DNA from 2 places in the Pectobacterium sp. 1950-15 genome. Region 2 is predicted to be linked to the other one. Evidence: predicted binding sites of a transcription regulator. Region 2 holds the regulator's gene; the other holds the start of a gene.

Region 1 (7,504 bases), on a different contig from region 2:
CGCACTTATCGCGGCAGCACTGGGTTTCGGCGGACTGGCCGGTACAGCAGCTGGCGCGGCGAAAATCGTCTTTGTGGTCGGTATTATTCTGTTTCTGCTTAGCTTGTTCACTGGTCGAAAACGGCCGTAGCACAGCGTATTCTTTCATTCTTTCTGTATAGAAAGAAATGTCATACAGAGCACACAGCCGCGCCACGCGGCTGTCACATTTTATCGGCACACTATCTTTACTGGCATACTATCTTTTACTGATACTGCCCGCATATTTGCTGCATTTCGACAGTTTATCAGGAGGGTTATGATGAATAGCGATATCGTTGTTGGCAAATGGAAACAGTGGAAAGGAAATTTCCTGGCGCTGTGGGCCGATTGGTTTGACAGCGACTGCGCTTGGCTGGAAGGGAGTAATGATTACTTGTCCGGCGTTTTGCAAGAGGGTTACGGAAAAGCGTACGACGAGGTATCCTCAGAGAAAACCACGTTACACTGAGGCCCTACCGCAACGACAAATCCTATTCTGCCATGATGCTTTGGCAAGATATCATTTGCTCGTCGATTAGGTCGCCTCATTCTGGTGGACTTAATCTTGACGGAGAGAAGCGACGTGCCTTCCGAACGATACCGGTTTATCGACACCCACTGTCATTTCGATTTCCCCCTCTTTTACGATGATGCACCGGAAAGCTTGCGTCTGGCACAAGGCGCAGGGGTTGAGCGCATCATTATTCCCGCCGTGGCTTCTCAGCATTTTGAACGCGTGTTGACGCTTGCCCGTACTTACCCTCCGCTTTACGCGGCGCTTGGCCTCCACCCGCTTTATATCGCCGAGCATCAGGAGGACGATCTGATTCGTCTGGAAGACGAACTGCGGCAACAGCCTGCCAGACTGGTCGCGCTCGGTGAGATTGGGCTGGATCTCTATATGCCGGAACCGCAGTTCGAGCGGCAGCTTACCTTCCTTGAGGCTCAGCTTCGGCTGGCGAAAAAATACGATCTCCCGACGATCCTGCACTCGCGGCGCAGCCACGATAGGCTGGCACAATTGCTCCGCCGTATCGACGTGCCGCGTACCGGTGTGGTTCATGGGTTTGCGGGCAGTCTGGCGCAGGCGCAGGCCTTTATCCGACTGGGTTATTACATCGGTGTCGGGGGAACCATTACCTACGACAGGGCAAATAAAACGCGTCAGGCGATTGCGCAACTGCCGTTAGATCGGTTGCTGCTGGAAACGGATGCTCCCGATATGCCGATGAGTGGCTATCAGGGGCAGCCAAACCGACCCGAGCGTATTTCGTGTGCGTTTCAAACGCTGTGTGAGCTACGCACAGAACCGCCAGAGGAGATAGCCGAGGCGCTCTGGCAGAATTCATTCAGACTGTTTGGACGGCTCACTCCGGCATAACGCTGCTACCGTTATGTTGCAACCCTTCCCCGAAAGCGGAGGCCTGTTTGCTTCCGCTTTTCTCTTATTTCTGTGCAACAACAGACAGAACAGTCATTTCGATTTCATATACCAACCACTAAATTGTGATGGAGATCACTTTTTAGTGTTTTGGACTGTTCGATGTTGTATGTATTTGTGACATAAATTAGCGACCTTTTCGGGCCACTCTTTATAATCGGCTCGCCAGCACGTGCTTACTGCTTTGGCGAAATGATTTTTTATTATGCTTTCACTTTTTTCACGCGTTATAGGGAACTGCACATGCAACTCGTTATGAGTCTCATCGGCATGATTGTTCTGATTTTATGCGCGGTTATGTTATCGAATAACCGTAAAGCGATCAGATTGCGCACCGTCGTCGGTGCTTTCATTCTTCAGATTGGTATCGGCGCGCTGGTGCTATATGTACCAGTAGGACGCAAAATTCTGGAGGGCATGACGAGCGGTGTAGCAAACGTTATCGCCTACGGAAATCAAGGCGTTTCGTTTATGTTTGGCGGTCTGGTCTCCGACAAAATGTTCGAAGTCTTTGGCGGTGGCGGGTTTGTTTTCGCACTCCGTGTATTGCCGATTATCGTCTTTTTCTCTTCTCTGATCGCCGTGCTGTACTACATGGGCATTATGCAGTTGGTCATCAAGGTGCTCGGTGGCGGATTGCAGAAACTGTTGGGAACCTCCCGTACCGAATCGCTCTCAGCAACGGCCAATATTTTTGTCGGCCAAACGGAAGCGCCGCTGGTGGTTCGCCCGTATATCGCCAACATGACGCAGTCAGAGCTGTTTGCGGTGATGTGTGGCGGGTTGGCCTCGATTGCAGGTGCCGTGATGGCGGGCTATGCCCAGATGGGCGTGCCGCTGGAATATCTGATTGCGGCCTCCTTCATGGCGGCACCGGGCGGGTTATTGTTCGCTAAACTGATGGTGCCGGAAACGGAAAAAACGCACGACCATGACGAAATGGTAGGCTTTGTCGATGAAGACGATCGCCCGGCTAACGTCATCGATGCGGCGGCAAGCGGTGCGGCTTCCGGTATGCAGCTGGCACTGAATGTGGGGGCGATGCTACTGGCGTTTATCGCCCTGATCGCCGTGTTGAACGGCATTCTGGGCGGGATCGGCGGCTGGTTTGACTACCCGCAGCTGTCGCTGGAACTGATTCTGGGCTGGTGCTTTGCGCCTATTGCTTTCCTGATTGGTATTCCATGGAGTGAAGCCACTGTGGCGGGCTCGTTCATTGGGCAAAAGCTGATTGTTAACGAGTTCGTGGCTTACATGAATTTCAGCCAATATTTGAAAGCGGATGACGTGGTACAGGCCGCTGGTTTGCAGGTTCTGTCTGAGCATACCAAAGCTGTGATTTCGTTCGCGCTGTGCGGCTTTGCTAACCTTTCGTCTATTGCTATTCTTATTGGAGGTTTGGGCAGTATGGCACCGACTCGGCGTCAGGATATTGCCCGCTTTGGTTTGAAAGCGGTCGCGGCAGGTACGCTTTCTAACCTGATGAGCGCCTGCATCGCAGGGTTCTTCCTGGCCCTGTAATGTAACCAGGCATTCTTGCAGTAGCGAGATGATGGGCGGCGAAAGTCGCCCATTGTTCGTTTAAATCCCTACGTTATTCAGGGATTAAGCGCAGTCTACGCAACGTTTACCGAATGCGGGTGCGATATGCTTGCCTGAGTGGAGTGACATGCTTTCTGCTTTTATCGATGATGTTGAATGGATTACTTTTCCACGGGCAACGGACGGTGCCGCCTACCCAGGTATTACTGCTCGCTGCCATTTCCATTTGTCTGCCTATGACGACGCGCTTTTTGCCGAGGCGAACATTCCTTTTTCCGATGCACTGGAGCGTGCTGTGCCGAAACGCCGCGCCGAATTTCTGGCTGGGCGCTGTCTGGCCAGACGCGTCTTGAACAAGCTGGGACATCCTGATTTTATTCTGCATAGCGCAGAAGACCGCTCGCCGCAGTGGCCGGAAAACATCGCTGGTTCGCTGAGCCATAACAAAGACAGCGTACTCTGTGCTGCCCATTTGCGTAGCGATGCGCTCTCGTGCGTGGGGGTGGATATCGAAGGATTTATGTCCGACGAACGTGCGCAATCGCTGTGGCCCGGCATCATTGGTGATGAAGAATTCCAATGGTTTCAGGAGCGGGAAGAAGCCTTTAGCTGTTTGCTGACGATCAGCTTCTCGGCGAAGGAGAGCCTGTTTAAGGCGCTTTACCCACAGGTCAGGCACTATTTCGATTTTCTGGATGCCCGACTGGTGGCGTTGGATATCACTAAACGCGAGTTTGAGCTGGAACTGCTGACCGATCTGACGCCGACGTTTTACGCCGGACGCCGCTTTAAAGGCGCGTATCTGCTACGAGAGTACGACGTCACCACGTTTCTCTGCTGCTAAAAAAGCCCGCGTGAGCGGGCTAGAGTTATTGATCAGAACCTATCGGCATCAGAACTTATAGCTCACGCCGCCGTATACCGTACGTCCAGACAGGAAGTAGTCGAGATTAGTGGCAACATAGTCCCGTTTTTCGTTGGTCAGGTTAGTGACGCCCAGCTTCAGATCCACGTTTTTAACTGGCGTGTAGGTTGCACCGATATCTACGGTATTAAAGCCGCGTGTTTTATTTGTTTCTTTATCACGTAAATATTGATTCCCCGTGTACTGGTAGGACACATAAGTTGAGAGGTTATCCAGTGCCTGCCAATTCAACTGCGTGTTAACCGTATTTTTCGGGGTTTGCTTCAGACGCTTTCTGGTGGTGCGATCTTCGGCATCAACCACGGTCCAGTTGGTAGTCCAGTTCAGGTCCTCTGTCACATCGATCCAGAATGAGGTTTCGATACCCTGAATGCGAGCCTTGCTGACGTTGAAGTAAGTAACCGTCGGGGATTTATTATCCCACGCCTCGGCTTGGATCATATCCTTGATATCATTATTAAACAGAGTAACGCCTGTGCCGAAGCGTTCTGCTTCATAGGCGGTGCCGATTTCATAGCTGATAGAGGTTTCTGCTTTTAGGTCTGGATTACCTATGCGTTGGCATCTTGTGCGACAGTCAGCTTTGGAATAGCCTTGGGTGAACTGGGCTAGCGTAGGTGCTTTAAATGCCTTATTGACGCCGCCTTTGATCACCCAGTTGTCGGTTAAACTATAAGTGGCGTAGGCTCGTGGGCTGAACTCGGTGCCGTAGACTTCATGGTGGTCGACGCGGCCGCCAAAGGTGAGGGCTAAATCCGCGATCTTGAATTCATCTTGCAGGAAAAGAGCGCTCTGATTGACGTCTACTTTCCCGCCTTTCATGTTCATGCTGTGTTCCAGCGATGTGATGCGGTATTCGCCGCCACCGGTTAGCAGATGATCGCCCAAATAACCGGAGATTTGTCCATCAACTGTCTGATTATTTTGAGTAATATCGGCAATGCCTTTATTAAGCTCAGAATTATCCATTAAGTCGATATTTTCGTAGTAGTAGCGTAACCGCGTATCGAAATTATCCCAGCTACCGTTATGTGTGAGTCCCAGACCGAGGCGATCAATTTTTTGTGTATTACGGACGGTTGCGCCAAAGTTATTCCAGTCGACGAAGCGGTCATCTTTGGTATAAGTCGCATCAAAATCCAGACTTTGCTGGGAGTCGATCAACCACGTCAGATTACCCAGCACGCTGTAGTTATCGCGTTTTTCCAGGGCATCCGTGTTGCGGTTTTGTGATAGATCGGTACGCCAGGCGTCACGTTTTCCGCCATCGACAATCAAACTGCCCAGCAGCGTATTCTCTATTAATGGCCCGCTGACGTAGCCATTCAGACGATTGTGGTCGCCGCCAGAACCTTCGGTCGGTGCCTGAAAGTTATAGCCGATCTCACCAGCAACGTTCTCCCCTGGCTGGCGCAGAATCACGTTTACCACACCACCTAATGCATCGGCACCGTACAAGGAAGACATTGGGCCACGAATCACTTCGATACGTTCAATCGCCGACATCGGAATGGAGCTAAGATCGAAATCATTCCCCATATCGGTCGCGAGTGATTCTTGGGAGTTGATACGACGACCATTTACCAGCAGCAACGTGTAGTCTGCCCGCATACCGCGGATTTTGATTTCGTTACGGCCATAACTGGTAGAGGGATTGATGTTAATGCCCGGCAGCTTTTTCACTGCGTCGGAAACGTTATTCACCGACATCTTTTCCAGTTCGGCGCGAGTGATGACAGAGACGCTGGCGGGGGCGCTTAGCGTGGTGTGTTTCGTCTGTGTTGCCGTCACGACGATTTTTTCATCTGCCGCGTTTTCTGCCTGCGCGAGCGCAGGCAGTGCCAGTAACCCGGTCACCAGCAGGGCGCGATACACCTTACTGTGTGGGAAATAATGATGTGAAAAACGATTTTCCGGTTTTAGCTGCATGTCAAAGACCCCATCAAAGAGTGGAAAAATATCCCCGTAAATAGATTGCGTGCTGTATTACGTGCATTGCCGATCCACTCATTGAGTGAATCGAACGGTTTATTGCCCTGTAGCCTGTGCCGTTTGGCGTGCGGCCGTCTTTCGGCTGCGTTCAGCCAGCTGTGGAATCAGGCGTAGGGTTAGCAGCATGGCGGCCAGCGCAAAGACGGTGCTGGCGACGGCGAGCTGTGAAAATCCATCAATTTTTCCCTCAACCGAGGTGCTCAGATAAGCGGCAGAAGCGACGCTGGCAAGCCCCGACGCCACGTTCGCCGCGGTTCCCTGATAGGACATGAAGGCGGCGCGCTGATGCGGCAGCGGAATACCTGCGGTAATCGCCAGCGTGCTGCTGGAACGGGCCGCGCTGAGTGCCATGAACAGGGTGAACACCAGATACAGGGAAAGTGAAAAAGGAAAAACGAAACCGCAGAGGATGACAACGGCCAGTAGCAGCGTCGTCACCACGATCGTCCGGCTGGCATACCCCCGATCCAGCAGGCTGCCGCACAGCTGCATGGTCACCATGCTTGCCAGCCCGCCGCAGAGATAAAGCAGGGAAATATCATCCCGCGGGAAAGCAAGATTGAACTGAAAGTAGTTGGAAAAATGGGGGATCAGCAGGAAATGACCGAACATTTGTAGCGACATGATCGTCAGCCCCAACAGGAAAAGGGGGGAGGCCAGCAGATCGTGTAATACCGAAGTGGGCGCTGTCGTGGGTGACGAACCTTGCTGAACTCGGTGCGTCGGCGGCATGGAAGGAAAGAGCCGCAGCACTAACAGCGCCAGCAGCAGGCCGCCGAGGCCGAAAATATAAAACGGCGCTTGCCAGTTAATACGGTGAGCTAACTCCAGTGAGAGCGGCATGATGATAATGGCCGCGAGTGAAAAACTCATACCGACGTAGGCCAGCTGCTTGCCGCGCTCGTTGGCCGGCACAATATCGACAACCGCCGCCATCAACACGCCAGAGGCCGGCCCAGCCACGCAGCCCGCCAGAATAAACAGCACTAAAAGATGGGTTTGGCTGGTGGCAAACATGCAGGCCGCTGTCAGGCCGAAGCGCAGCGTCAGCAGAACGATCAGAGCATGTTTACGGTTAAATCTGTCCAGATAAGGGGCGGCGAGGAAGCCGACAATGGCGGAGGCAAACGTTGCGCCGCCGCTAATGTAGCCGATGTTCTTGGCATCCATAGACAGGGCGCTGATGAAATCGGGACCTAACGGCATCACCATCATCAGGCTGCCGAGGGAAAGCATGTTAATTAGCAGCGCCAGATGCACAACGGATCGGGTGTGCTGGCGGTACATGCTTTCATCCATGACAGGCTCACATTTAGACACAGTTAGTAAAATATTCGCGCAGTCTAGCGCAGCTTAATTCCCCTGACAATGAATGATAAGTATTTTCATTATCATCTGTGATGTGGATTTTATAATCAATACATTCCTGTTGCTAACCATTAACCGTTATGAAAGATGCCCAAAAAAATTGATTAACATCAATATAACCCCTAATTAATGGGCGTGAATAACCATTCTGTGGAAGGATTGACCGAACACGTTACTTCAGTGTAATTTAACTGCGCTTGATATAAATGATAATG
Region 2 (7,504 bases):
ATAAAAAATAAACAATTCAATATGAGGTGAAAAATATATTGATTAAATAAAAGAGGACAACTGATGAGATTTGTGTTCATTACTTTTAAATAGAAACTAATTTCTATTTAAAATCATTAAAAATCAATTATTTAATTTTCACCCTCTCTTTTTATTCAATGTGAATTCTTTATTTTTATCCATTCTGAACTTGGGGGGTTATTCACTTGGTTCGCAACTGTGATCGCCGTCAAAAGTTAAAAATAAATATCGATTATAAAAATAACATCGTGGTTTTTTTATGCCCGTAGAAAAAAACTTAATTAATTCATAAGGAATTTTTGGTTATTATTTTTTTTGTTAAAAATGATTTCAAAGAAATCGTTTTCTATAGGAATGAATAATAAATATTACCTATTAATAAAGATGCTTATTACAGAAATAAATCATTTATGATCGGTATAATTATTATCGTGCTAATTTATTGCGTAGGGATAGCGCGCCTTTTATCTTTGCTGGCGACAAGGTCTGGGTGCCTGGCACGAATTTCATGTATGTTAGTACGGCTTTCCTGACTAACTGTGCAATAAATATGCTACTGATTATCGATAACTACGATTCCTTTACCTACAACCTTTACCAATACTTTTGTGAGCTTGGCGCACAGGTCGTGGTGAAGCGTAATGATGAACTGACGCTGCGTGAGATTGAACAGCTTGCGCCTGAGCGATTGGTGATTTCACCGGGTCCTTGCACGCCGGATGAGGCGGGCATTTCACTGACTGCAATTCGTTACTTTGCCGATAAATTGCCTATTCTGGGCGTGTGTCTTGGCCATCAGGCGATGGGGCAGACGTTCGGCGCGCGTGTGGTGCGGGCACGGCAGGTTATGCATGGGAAAACCTCTGCGATTGCGCACAGCAATACAGGGGTTTTTGCGGGGCTCGCTCAGCCCTTGACGGTGACTCGCTATCATTCACTTATCATTGATGCAGCTTCGCTACCCGATTGCTTTGAGGTTACAGCCTGGAGCGAACATGAAGGCAAGCGAGATGAGATTATGGGGATCCGTCATCGCTCACTGCCGCTTGAAGGCGTGCAGTTTCACCCAGAGAGTATTCTTAGCCAGCAAGGGCATCAGCTTTTGGATAATTTCCTTAAAATTTAGCTATATAGAAAGTTATTCTCTCTAGTAGCCGATTTAATATTGCCTGTAATTGATTTTTTATGCATATTTATTGACTATATTTTCATTCTAACGTGATGGATAGCAGAGTGAGGCAGCAAATGGCAGCAGAGCAGAAAGCAGTGACACGGGATACTCACGATAAAGTGATTTTGCCGGTTTATGCACCCGCGAAATTTGTACCAGTGAAAGGTAAAGGGAGTCGCGTCTGGGATCAGGACGGCCGTGAGTATATCGATTTCTCCGGTGGCATTGCGGTTACGGCACTGGGCCACTGCCATCCTGCACTGGTTAATGCATTGCAGCAGCAGGGTGAAAAACTGTGGCACACCAGCAATATTTTCACCAACGAACCTGCACTACGCCTCGCCAGCAAATTGATTGATGCCACTTTTGCCGATCGTGTGTTCTTTGTTAACTCCGGTGCTGAGGCTAACGAAGCCGCATTTAAACTGGCGCGTCACTATGCGGTTAAACGCCATAGCCCGTATAAAACCAAGATTATCGCCTTCTACAATGCGTTTCATGGTCGGACGCTGTTCACCGTCTCGGTTGGCGGACAGCCTAAATATGCCGATGGTTTCGGACCTAAGCCTGCGGATATTGTCCATGTTCCTTTCAACGATCTGGCTGCGGTCAAAGCAGTGATGGACGATCACACCTGCGCAGTCGTACTGGAGCCGATTCAGGGCGAGGGCGGTATTACGCCTGCTACGCCTGAGTTCTTGCAAGGCGTTCGCGATCTGTGCGATCAGCACAAGGCGCTGCTGGTATTTGATGAAGTGCAGAGTGGGATGGGGCGTACCGGTAAATTATTCAGCTACATGCACTACGGTATTACGCCGGATATTCTCACCACCGCTAAAGCGTTGGGCGGTGGATTCCCGATTAGCGCGATGCTGACGACGGAAGAAATCGCCTCTGTGATGACGGTTGGGGTACACGGCACCACTTATGGCGGCAACCCGCTGGCCTGTGCGGTGGCCGAAGCCGCGCTGGATATCATTAACACGCCGGAAGTGCTGTCAGGCGTGGCAGATCGGCACGATCGTTTTGTTAGTGAGCTTGAGAAAATTAACCAGCAGTACGCTGTATTCGAGCAGGTTCGCGGTATGGGGCTACTGCTGGGGGCAGAGCTGAAGCCGCAGTGGCATGGCCGCGCGGGCGAGTTTCTGGCTGCTGCAACAGCGCAGGGTCTGATGGTGCTGATGGCAGGGCCGAACGTCATCCGCTTTGTGCCGTCTTTGATCATTGATGAAGACGATATTGTGCAGGGGATGGCGAAGTTCGCCAAAGCCGTCGCACAGGTGGTTAACGCAGCGAACTGAGTTATTCTCTCAACGTTGCTGCGATGGCTGTAAGGTGGCGGGCAGGAAGCTCGCCATAAAAAAACGTAGGGAACGTTTTTCAACGTCGCTTGCGACGGCCCGTAGGGTGGCGAGCAGGACGCTCGCCATAAAAAAAAGCGTGAGGCCGAGGCTTCACGCTTTTTTATTGGTAGGGTACAGCGACAGGGATTTAGCGAGTGCCGTAAACGACAATCGTTTTACCGTGCGCAGAGATCAGGTTCTGGTCTTCTAACATTTTCAGAATGCGGCCCACGGTTTCACGCGAGCAGCCAACGATTTGCCCAATTTCCTGACGGGTAATTTTTATTTGCATGCCATCTGGATGCGTCATGGCATCAGGTTGTTTGGCCAGGTTGAGTAGGGTTTGGGCAATACGGCCGGTTACATCAAGGAAGGCGAGGTTGCCGACTTTCTCTGAGGTAACCTGGAGTCTGCTTGCCATTTGTGCAGACAGGCGCATGAGAATATCAGGGTTAACCTGGATGAGCTGGCGGAATTTTTTATAGGAGATTTCAGCCACTTCACAGGCGGTTTTTGCCCGCACCCAAGCGCTGCGTTCCTGACCTTCTTCAAACAGGCCGAGCTCGCCGATGAAATCGCCCTGATTGAGGTAGGAAAGAATCATTTCCTTGCCTTCTTCATCTTTGATTAGCACTGCGACAGAGCCTTTCACGATGTAGTAAAGCGTTTCTGCTTTTTCACCTTGGTGAATAAGCGTGCTCTTCGATGGATACTTGTGGATATGACAATGGGAAAGGAACCATTCGAGAGTTGGGTCTGTCTGCGGTTTGCCGAGAACCATTCGCTATCATCCTCTGTTGTAATTCACTGCGCAAATTACAGGGGTCAGAGTTCCCTGTACGGCGTGTTTAACTGCTAAAAAATAAAATTCAGTCTAGGCAGAATGACGTCAGGGAATATACTGGAACCACTGTACCCTTGATTTTCCGGTTGCTGCCTTGCTGCAACGTAAACGTGGCTGGGTATATCTGGCTACGTCATCATCTTCTTCGTTTCTGGCTTTGTCCAGAAAAGGTCTATTCTATTTTCGTTTTAACACAGCTTTAAGGACGTGTCTTGTGTTGTCTCGCTTCAGCATGACAAAGCTCTGATTAACGCTGGTTTTTGTACAGTAACGGTATAAATTTTCAAAAAATTTTTAGTGGAGAGGCACCATGCAGGCACGGGTAAAATGGGTTGAAGGCTTAACGTTTTTGGGCGAATCCGCATCAGGGCACCAGATCTTGATGGACGGCAATTCCGGCGATAAAGCGCCCAGTCCGATGGAAATGGTGTTGATGTCAGTGGGGGGATGCAGCGCGATTGATGTGGTGTCGATTCTGCAAAAAGGTCGTAACGATGTGGCGGATTGTGAAGTGAAATTGACGTCAGAGCGCCGGTCTGAAGCGCCGCGTTTATTTACCCATATTAATCTGCATTTTATCGTTACGGGGAAAGGGCTGACCGACAAAGCCGTCGAGCGCGCGGTCACTCTGTCTGCGGAAAAATACTGCTCTGTGGCACTGATGCTGGGCAAAGCCGTTGAGGTAACGCACAGCCACGAAATTAGAGTGTTGGAATAATCCCTCTCTCTGGGCACTAGTTCTGTTCACTTAAGCCTGTTATTAGGGGAAACACAGGGGGAGGTCCCCGTAGGGAGGCCTCATCCCTGTGGTCGCCCCGTGTCTCTCGATGCTTATTCGATGGTTTTCCCTTCCATTAACCGCTGCACCAGCGGTGCCATGATGAGCTCCATCGCCAGCCCCATTTTCCCGCCGGGAACGACCAACGTGTTGATGTGGGAGATAAATGAGCCCTGCAACATGGCGAGCAGATAGGGATAATCAATGTTATCCAACCCCTGAAAGTGAATCACGACGAAGCTTTCGTCCAGCGAGGGAATCGATTTAGCGGCGAACGGGTTGGAGGTGTCCACGGTAGGTACGCGCTGGAAGTTGATGTGCGTACGAGAGAACTGTGGGGTGATGTAGGTGATGTAGTCTTCCATTGAGCGGACGACGGAATCCATCACCGCTTCACGCGAGTGGCCGCGCTCATTAACGTCACGAATCAGCTTTTGAATCCATTCCAGGTTGACGATTGGCACCACGCCGACGAGCAGATCGACATGCTGTGCCACGTCGTTTTGCTCGGTGACTACGCCGCCGTGCAGCCCTTCATAAAACAGGATGTCGGTAGGTTCCGGCATCGGCTCCCACGGCGTGAATGTTCCGGGAACCTGATTATAGGGGATAGCTTCATCGTAAGTATGAAGGTATTTACGCGTCTGGCCGCGGCCGTGTAGGCCATATTCGATAAACGACTGTTCCAGCAGGCTGAAGTCATTCGCTTCCGGGCCGAAGTAGCTGATGTGGCGCCCTAAATCACGCGCTTTGCGAATCGCCATGTCCATTTCCGGGCGGGTATAGCGGTGAAAGCTATCGCCTTCCAACTGGGCGGCACGTAGGTCAAACTGCTGAAAAATCTTACGGAAGGCCAGACTGGTTGTCGTGGTTCCCGCCCCGCTGGAGCCGGTAACCGCAATGATCGGATGCTGATGTGACATAAGATGCGTAACTCCGTGATCGCGATGCCCGCATAGGCCGAGAGCCTGCGCGCATCCTCAAAAATGACGTAAGTTTTTATCATTGTTAGCATGTTTGGCGCATTCTTTCACGCCTTTCGGCATGCTCAATAGGGGGCATGCCCTCCGGCATTGAACTGGTCGCGCGGCATAATATTGAGGGTCTCATGTAACTCAGACCACACCAGCACCACCTCGCCCGACTTGAGCTGTCTGCGGATATCTTCCACTTTTTGCGCCAGCGACCGCTCCTGTTCGCCGTAATCGGTACCTTCCCGCAGGACGAAAGATTCGATGATGTTATCCAGCGTTTCTGGATCGAGCTGTTGCCAGGGAATAATCACGCTAGGGTTCCTGCGTCAAAGGGGAATCGGTGGCGTGGTCCAAAAATGGGCTAAGCCAGTTGGGAATGCGCTGTTCCAGCCACATTTCCGGTTTCATCAGCGTTCCACCGACGAAGCCGACATGCCCGCCGTGTTCTGTTAGCTGATATTCAATATTAGACGGTAACTGCGACAGATCGGGGATCACCTCTGACGTCATGAAAGGATCGTCCTTCGCATGGATGATGAGCAGCGGTTTACGTATCTGAGGCAATAGTGGCAGAGCGCTACAGCGTCGATAGTAGTCGGCGGCGTCGCGGAAGCCGTGGATACGCGACGTAATGACGTCATCAAACTCGCGTAACTGGCGGATGCGTTTCAGTTGCGGCAACTGAATCGGCAGCGTGTCCGGGTAGGCTGCCAGCTTGCGGCCGGCGTTTTGCTTCAGCAGTCGCAGCAGGTAGTGCTGATAGACGCGGGAGAAGCCTTGCTCCATGCGACGGCTACAGGGTTCGAGCATCAATGGCGCGGAAACAATGACGGCAGCAGAGAGAGAGCAGGATTCGCCTTGCTGCGCGAGCAGGTAGGCCAGCATATTGCCACCGAGGGACACGCCGATGGCGGCGGTAGGGGCCTCGCCCAACGTCTCCCGCATCCAGTGCAGAAAATAGCTGGCATCGCTGGTTTCGCCGGAGTGATAAATACGCTTCATCCGGTTGGGTTTCCCGCTGCACCCACGAAAATGCATGATGACGGCCAGCCAGCCGCGCTGTTGACAGGCATGCAGCAGGCCGTGGGCGTAGGGGCTATGAAAGCTACCTTCCAGCCCGTGAAACAGTACCACGCGCGGTTTGTGCCGTGCCTGTTCGGGCGCTTCGCTCCACGCCAGATCGACGAAATCACCGTCTGGTAACTCAAGCGGTTGCCAGACTGGCGAAAACTGCGCGTGACGGCGAATCAGACGCGGTAGTAGCGTTTGAAGATGCGGATTATGGGCGCCGCTCAGCGGACGAAACTGGTCATACATAAAGGATATAGAAATCTTGTTGTCGGCTCTTGTACGATCAATATCACACTGTTAGCTTCAATGCTGCCAGTTGGTACGATATTTGGGTCAGGAGCGCCCACAAATAATGGAACTGAGTTTATTTCTGTCGATGTTAGGTTTTTTGTGGGTGGCGGCCATCACGCCGGGGCCGAATAATATGCTGTTGACCACCTCGGGCGCGAATTTTGGTTTTATGCGTTCACTGTGGCTGATGATCGGCATCATGCTGGGCATGCAGAGCATTTTGCTGCTGGTGGCATTCGGTGTCGGTGGTTTGATTCTTATTTATCCTTCGCTGCACTTTATCCTGAAAGTCCTCGGTAGTGCCTATTTGCTCTGGCTGGCGTGGAAAATCGCCACGGCGGCTTACGAACGGCTGGAAACCTCCGTTGCGCCGCCCAAGCCGATCCGGCTTTACCAAGGGTGGTTGCTGCAATTCCTGAACCCGAAAGCGTGGCTCATGGCGCTGGGCGCGGTTGCCAGCTTTAGTCTGGCGGGCGACGGTTATAACCAGTCTGTGATCGCGATAAGCATCGGGATTGTACTGGTGAATTTGGTGTCCGGTGTTATCTGGCTCGGATTTGGCACGATGATTGGGCGACTGCTGCGCAGTAAGAAAGCGTGGATTATCTTTAATGTGTCGATGGGCCTGCTGACCGCCGCCTGCGTGCTATTGATTTGGCATTAATACTGGTGTGATAACGTCGCGAGCGGTGTTTTGCTCGCGACTTAGCCACTACGCTGCAAGTAGCATGCTACCGATGGGATTTATTTATAACCATCTGTTTTTAATAAATTATTAACCATGTTAAGTTCGGCATCAAAATCCAGTGTATCGTTCTCCAGCAGCCGTGCATGTTGCTGTTGAAAAGCGGACCCCAACGCTTTCAGCGCGGTAATATTCTTCAGCAGAAAATCGTCTGATTTACCGTGTTTCTCTAATTGGGTGGAGAGTCTGACAAATTCGCCTGCTACTTTCTCTACAGCGGGAAGATAACGATTAAGAAATGCCGTGCCTGGCTCCACATCCTTGGG

What was found. The regulator CRP, encoded in region 2, controls carbon source genes, mostly activating them, when cyclic AMP is high. The targets are predictions, from matches to a motif close to ATGTGANNNNNNTCACAT.
Region 1: WCT94_RS02795 (NupC/NupG family nucleoside CNT transporter) is a predicted target of CRP. The motif match lies at 1,526-1,543, and genes of this name have one in related genera.

What each region holds. Positions count from the first base shown of each region.
Region 1 is NZ_JBBBQR010000002.1:165,512-173,015, reverse strand. Features, by position in the region: gene WCT94_RS02810 (DUF1328 domain-containing protein) at 1-130, shown strand, start outside; gene WCT94_RS02805 (CsbD family protein) at 302-490, shown strand; gene WCT94_RS02800 (TatD family hydrolase) at 605-1,402, shown strand; gene WCT94_RS02795 (NupC/NupG family nucleoside CNT transporter) at 1,706-2,983, shown strand; gene WCT94_RS02790 (4'-phosphopantetheinyl transferase family protein) at 3,132-3,848, shown strand; gene WCT94_RS02785 (TonB-dependent receptor domain-containing protein) at 3,897-5,858, opposite strand; gene WCT94_RS02780 (MFS transporter) at 5,958-7,220, opposite strand.
Region 2 is NZ_JBBBQR010000008.1:213,772-221,275, forward strand. Features, by position in the region: gene WCT94_RS11540 (aminodeoxychorismate synthase component II) at 572-1,147, shown strand; gene argD (bifunctional acetylornithine/succinyldiaminopimelate transaminase) at 1,267-2,493, shown strand; gene crp (cAMP-activated global transcriptional regulator CRP) at 2,684-3,316, opposite strand; gene WCT94_RS11555 (OsmC family protein) at 3,690-4,097, shown strand; gene WCT94_RS11560 (phosphoribulokinase) at 4,211-5,080, opposite strand; gene WCT94_RS11565 (YheU family protein) at 5,206-5,442, opposite strand; gene WCT94_RS11570 (hydrolase) at 5,444-6,448, opposite strand; gene WCT94_RS11575 (LysE family translocator) at 6,555-7,157, shown strand; gene WCT94_RS11580 (5-bromo-4-chloroindolyl phosphate hydrolysis family protein) at 7,238-7,504, opposite strand, start outside.